Regions from separate parts of the Sphingomonas sp. 320_CC genome, predicted to be linked through region 2. Evidence: riboswitches for the same ligand, from Rfam matches in the RefSeq annotation. Region 2 holds a riboswitch; the other holds the start of a gene.
What was found. A riboswitch is a leader RNA that binds a small molecule or an ion and turns the genes downstream of it on or off. The one in region 2 is predicted to bind thiamine pyrophosphate.

Region 1 (3,162 bases), on a different contig from region 2:
CTAGCGTGTAGAAGGGTGCTTCGCCGCAGACCTCGAGTTGCTTGTCCATGTTCTCCTTGATCTTGTGCATCGGCACGTGGCCGGGGCCTTCGATCATGACCTGGACGTCGCTCTTCCACGCGCGGTGGGTGAGTTCGCCGAGCGTGTAGAGTTCGCTGAACTGCGCTTCGTCGTTGGCGTCGGCGATGCTGCCGGGGCGCAGGCCGTCGCCGAGGCTGTAGGCGATGTCGTACGCCTTCATGATCTCGGTGATCTCGTCGAAGCGCTCGTAGAGGAAGCTCTCCTTGTGGTGGCTGAGGCACCATTTCGCCATGATCGAGCCGCCGCGCGAGACGATGCCGGTGACGCGTTTCGCGGTCATCGGGATGTAGGCGAGGCGCACGCCGGCGTGGATCGTGAAGTAATCGACGCCCTGTTCGGCCTGCTCGATGAGCGTGTCGCGGAAGATCTCCCAGGTGAGGTCCTCGGCGACGCCGCCGACCTTTTCGAGCGCCTGGTAGATGGGCACGGTGCCGATCGGGACTGGCGAGTTGCGCAGGATCCATTCGCGGGTGTCGTGGATGTTGCGGCCGGTGCTGAGGTCCATCACCGTGTCCGCGCCCCAGCGGATCGACCAGACGAGCTTGTCGACTTCGGCGGCGACGTTGCTGGCAACCGCGGAGTTGCCGATGTTGGCGTTGATCTTGACGAGGAAGTTGCGGCCGATCGCCATCGGTTCGGATTCGGGGTGGTTGATGTTGTTGGGGATGATCGCGCGACCGCGGGCGATCTCGTCGCGGACGAATTCGGGGGTTACGAAGTCGGGGATCTGCGCGCCGAAGCTTTCGCCGTCTCGCTTGTAGTCTTTCAGCATGGCTCGGCCGAGGTTTTCTCGGGTGGCGACGTATTCCATTTCTGGGGTGATGATGCCGCGGCGGGCGTAGTGCATCTGGCTGACGTTGTGGCCGGCGCGCGCGCGGAGGGGGCGCTTGATGGTGGCGGGGAATTGGGGGACGCCGGAGTCTTTGTTGCCGCCCTGCGATGCCGCTTGGGCGGTGCGGTCTGAACCGAGCCGGCTGGCGGCAAGATAGCCGTTGTCTTCGGGGCGGAGTTCTCGGGCTTCGTAGGATTCGACGTCGCCTCTGGCTTCGATCCAGGCGCGGCGGAGCTGGGGGAGGCCGGCGTTGATGTCGATCGTCGCGCGGGGGTCGGTGTAGGGGCCGCTGGTGTCGTAGACGCGTAACGGGGGTTCGGAGCAGCTCGGGTCGAGGATGATCTCGCGCATGGCGACGCGGACTTCCGGGCTGGAGGGGACCGCGACGTGGATTTTGCGCGAGCCTCGGATCGGGCCGGTGGTTACGCCGATGTCGGTGGTCTTTTGCGTGACGGCCATGCGCTTGCTCCTACGGGTCTCGGAGCAAGGCTTACGGTTCTGTGGCGACCGCTCCCTCCCTCCGCCGGTATCAACCGGATCAGGTTCAGCGGGTCGAAGGCTCCTGCCTTCCTCTCAAGCGCGGATTAGCGCTCCCCCGGGGTGGGGTGAGCATAGGGGGGTTGGGGTGGGGTGCAATGGGGAATTTGGGGGGGCTTGGGGTGCGGGGGCGAGACGTTTGGGCTTGGGGCTTGACCTTCGACTTCGCTCAGGGCGATCGGAAGCTTTAGCGATCCTCCCCCGCCAGGGGGAGGTGGCTGGCACTTGCCAGACGAAGGGGCGGTAAGGGATCACCGCTGTTGCGTGGCCCTCCCCCTCCGTCACCTTCGGTGCCACCTCCCCCTGGCGGGGGAGGATCGAGCACATAAAGAAAAGGCCGCTGCCCGGGTTGGGGCAACGGCCTTTTCTGTCACTCCGCGCGCCGTCAGTCGTAGCTGAGCTACGCCTTGTGGCGTGCTTTGCTGCGCTTGCCGGGCTTGGGCGAGTCATGCACCAGCTTGGTGCAGGCCGCCCTTCGCCTCAGAACCGGAAGCTCACCGTGCCGCGCAGCGAGTGCCAGCGGAACTGGTCGTCGCTGCGGCGGAAGGCCGTGCCGGCGGTGTTGGGGGCGAGCACGAACGGGTTGTTCGCGAGCAAGACCGGGCTGCCGGTGATCGCGCTGCCAGCGGTGACGAGGACGCGTGCGTCGTCATCCTTGTACTGGTGGTAGGTGTATTCCATGCCGATCGAGATGTTCTTGGTCAGCTTCTGCTCGATGCCGCCGCCACCGACATAGCCCCACTTCTTGTCCGAACCGGTGGCTGCGAACGCGTTGGCGGTGTTGGTGGTGAAGAACAGATTGTCGATCTTGGCATAGCCGGCGCCGCCGGTGGCGTAGAACAGCGTGTTGCGCGCGGCGAGACCGGCGCGGAGGCGGGCCGAGCCTTCCCACTTCAGCTTGCGTGCCATCGTGTAGCTGGCGGGCGTGGTCGAGAAGGCGGCGACGCTGTCGGTGATCTCGGACTTGCCGAATTCGCCGACGATGCCGACCACGAACGGACCGCGCTGCACGTCGAAGCCCGCGCGGCCGTAATACGACCAGCCGTCGTCGTCGTTGCGGCAACCATAAGCGGGCACCGCGGTGCGGGCGGAGCCGTTGCAGAAGCCCGGCGAGAAGGCGTTGGCGCCGGTGATGGTGTTGACGCTGTCGCTAAAATTGCCGTCGTTGTTGCGGTCGAACAGGATCGACGAGCCGACGTCGTTGCCCTGGACGTCATAGCCGCCGGCCGCGCCGATATAGACGCCCGAGAACGGCTTGGTGTCGGTGGTCATGTCCTGCGCGGCGGCCGGGACAGCGAAAATGCCCGCGGTCGCGAGACCGGCGAGCATGGTGAGCTTCGTGAAGTTGGTCATGGTCGTTCCCCAAACGAGGGCCGCGGCGCTCCCATTGCTCGCCGCGGCCCAAGGTTTCAGTTTCAGGCAGTGATCGCGATCACGCGTTGGCGCCGCTGGTCCGCAGCGAGTCGAGGCGGTTGTTGGTCCCGTTGGGGAAGAAGCCGCCGCCGATCTTTGCAGTGGGCGTCAGGTAGACGATGTTGTGCACCTGAGCGACCGAGCGGCTGTAGGCCAGGCCGTTCGCATCGGTGGGCACGATGTTCGAGATCGTCGGATCCGACCCGGTGATGCCCTGGTCGTCGTCGCCGATCACGCCGGTCGTCGCGTTGGTGACGGTGCCGTCGAGGCTGTCGCGCGCGTCGCTGATCTGGTTGGCG
Region 2 (3,162 bases):
GTACGAGGTCTGGCCGCCAGCGTTGAGGGTGGCATTCACCTGCGCGCCGCCCTGGTCGAGCACGGTCGCGAGCTGGCGGTTGCGGAACTTGTAGTGGAAGCCCGTCACCGAAGCGGATAGCTGTTCGCCGATGAACCGATAGCCGATCTCCTGCGACACCGAATATTCGTTCTTGAGCGCGTTCGTCCCCTGCACGACCACTTCGCCACCATAATAGCTGTTATAGAGCGTGAACTCGTTGGGCGTGCGGAAGTTGGTGGTGATGTTGGCGAACAGCTGCTGGCGATCGTCGATCCGGTAGTGGATCGCGGCGCGCGGCAGCGCGGCGAAGCTGTCGTTGCGCACCTTGTCCTGCGGCCCGGGGAGGTAATTGCGGCCGTTACGCAGCACGTTCACGCCCTTGAACCCGGCATCGATCGTCAGCCGCGGCGTCAGCGCGATGCTGTCGGCGAGGAAGAAGCCCTTCGTCACGGTGACGGTGCGCTGGTTCTCATAGGCGAGCAGGCGGCCATCGGCGGTGCGGATCGCCTTGGCGCGATAGCCCCAGCGATCGGTCGGCTGCCCGTCTGCGTCGATCGAGGTGTAGGACTGCGTGACGCGGTCGGTGCCGTAGTCGAACCATAACCCCGCCGTGAGCGTGTGCGCACCGGTCTTGAAGGTCAGCTTGCTGACGTTGCCGGTCCGCATCTGGTCGCCGGTGTAGTTGCCGAGCACGGTCGCAACGCCGTCGACCGCACCGGGCAGCGCGATCGGCTGCGCCAGTTCCTCAGTACCGAGGAAATTGCCTTCGGTGGTCAGTTGCGTGCCGTAGGGCGAGTTGCCGTAACCGAACTGGAGGTATGTGGTGGTGTCGAGCGCCAGCCGATCGTTCAGCACGAGGTGCACCGGTGCGGAGGCGTAGAGGTTGCGGAACGGCGCGCGGTACAGGCGCCAGTAGTTGGTGCTCCCCGCCGTATAGCGCTTGTCGTAGTTGAAGCCGCGACCTTGTGCGGTCCATTCGGCGAGCGTCGGGCTCGGGTAGCTCGACGAGTTCGCGTCGTTGTACGACAGCGCGAGGCTGGCGCGGTTGCCGGCGCCCCATTCGTTGAGCAGCTTGGCGTCGATATGCTGGCGCGTATCGTAGCCGGCACCTCGCCAATTATCCGCTCGGGTGTTCGAATAGGACAGGAACGCCTTCAGCCCGGTATTGCCGATCATCCCGCTATCGACGCGGAAGAACCCACGCCGCGCCGCGTAGCTCCCGAGCGACAGGTCGACGAGTGCGCCGGGACGCGCCTTCGGATCGTCGAGTGCGAGCGACAACATCCCCCCTGCCCCGCCGAGCGTCGGCGAGTCGATATCGACCGACCCTTGGGCGAGCGAGATGCGTTTGAGGTTCTCCGGGTCGGCGAACTGCGACGGGTAGGCGTAATAATAGCCGATGTCGTTCTGCGGCGCGCCTTCCATCAGCACGCCGATCTCGTCCTGGCCGAGACCGCGCAGCGTCAGGCTGGAACTCGTCGACAGGCCGTACGGGTCGCTCGATGCGACGTTCGCGCCGGGCAGCAGCGTCACCAACTGAAACGCGTTGAGCGTCGGCGCCTGCTTGACGATGAAGTCGGCCGAGATCGCACTCTGCGCGCGTGGCACCTTCTGGTCGGGCAGCAAGCCTGCCGGGTCCTGCTTGCCGACCACCCGGAATTCAGCGGGTTCGACAGGCTCGGACGCGACCTGCGCGCTTGCAGAGGATGCGGCAAGGCTCGCCGAGAGGGTCAGCGCTACCCGGAAAGCAGGGCGGCCACGCGCTATAAACGGGCGCGTCACAACAAAAAACCAGCATTAAAAAACGTCACGTCCACTCCAATCGGAGGGACGACGGGCCAGCCGCAGACCCTCCCTACGCCGGTATAAGCCGGATCAGGTTCAGCGGGTCATGGGCTGTTGCCCACCTCTCAGCCGCACATCAGCGGCCCCCCGGGGATACGTGCCGCTTAGGCGGTTGGGCGAGTGGTGGAAAGGGCTATCACGTTGATCTGGCTGGAGTGCCGCACGCGGTGCACCGGCGAACCTCAAGCCCCTCCCCAAGAATGGCGCGCAGCGGCCGGCCTACCCAGAAAACATGCTGTGAAAACAAGGTAGGCCGACCGCCTCTACTGCTCGATCGACGAGCACCACCAGGGTCGGCAAGGGAGCGCCAACACCGCGGCGGTGTGACAGTTACGTTGCAACGCGGCTTAAAGACTCACCGCATCACAAAATGTGGCGACTAACGGCGACGTCGTACGATCAGGCGCGACCCTCGCGACGCTTGATCTCTCCCAGCAGCGCCTCGGCCACCGGGTTGCCGACCTCGCCGCCCGACTGGTCGTACGCGCCCGCAAGCTCCGCGTCCGTCGCGCCCTGCAACAGCGCGTTCACCTCCGCGTTGAAGTCGTCGACCTCGCCCGCGGCGGCATCGGCGGCGTCCTCGCTCGTCACGGCCGGCTCTGCTCCAGCAGCCGGAGCGTGTGCCATCACGGCATCCTGCTTGAAGACGTCGAAGGCTTCGGCGGCCTCGTTGCGCTCCTCGATCGCGATTTCGAGGCGGGTGAACAGGTCAAGCTGCGGTGCGGTGTTTTCCATTCCGCCAGCTTATCCGCGCGAACACGGTCCAGGCAACTCGTTCGCGCACGCCCGCTACCCGAAGCGAGAACGTACCAGGAATCTCTATAATCTAAAGCAACTCGTGAGACTTCCAGCCGGAACGTCCGTTCTGCCCTTCAAGTCGCCGACCTGGAACCGGCGATCGGTTGCAACAGGGAAAGACCATGACCGCGATCCGAGCCGCCGAACCGTATGACCTTTCCCGGTTGATGACGTTCGATTCCTTCCCCGGAGACCGGATCGCGGAGATCGTCGAGCGCCGCATGCTGGTAGCCGAAGTGGACGGCGTCATCGCAGGCTATATCGCGTGGCAGACCGGCGGATGCATCGGCAAGGACTATGTGAACAAACTGGTCGTCGATCCGGACTATCGTCGCAACGGGATCGCCCAATCGTTGATAGCCGAACTGAAATCTGTCCTGAGTGGCAGAGTCTTCATCTCGACCGGTATCGATAACAGCGCCGCTGTCGGACTTTTGACACGCACCAATTGGCAATTAGCCGGGCAGATCGTTGGCTTGCGCCCTGCAGACGAAGCGG

Region 1: it holds a riboswitch for thiamine pyrophosphate, as region 2 does, so the genes downstream of both, thiC (phosphomethylpyrimidine synthase ThiC) here and AC59GX_RS12725 (TonB-dependent receptor) in region 2, are expected to answer to the same signal.

Annotation. Positions count from the first base shown of each region.
Region 1 is NZ_JCAWAE010000002.1:721,035-724,196, forward strand. Features, by position in the region: gene thiC (phosphomethylpyrimidine synthase ThiC) at 1-1,372, opposite strand, end outside; TPP riboswitch at 1,412-1,521, opposite strand; gene AC59GX_RS10335 (outer membrane protein) at 1,931-2,803, opposite strand; gene AC59GX_RS10340 (ferritin-like domain-containing protein) at 2,883-3,162, opposite strand, start outside.
Region 2 is NZ_JCAWAE010000003.1:256,159-259,320, reverse strand. Features, by position in the region: gene AC59GX_RS12725 (TonB-dependent receptor) at 1-1,803, opposite strand, end outside; TPP riboswitch at 1,857-1,966, opposite strand; gene AC59GX_RS12720 (hypothetical protein) at 2,266-2,601, opposite strand; gene AC59GX_RS12715 (GNAT family N-acetyltransferase) at 2,787-3,162, shown strand, end outside.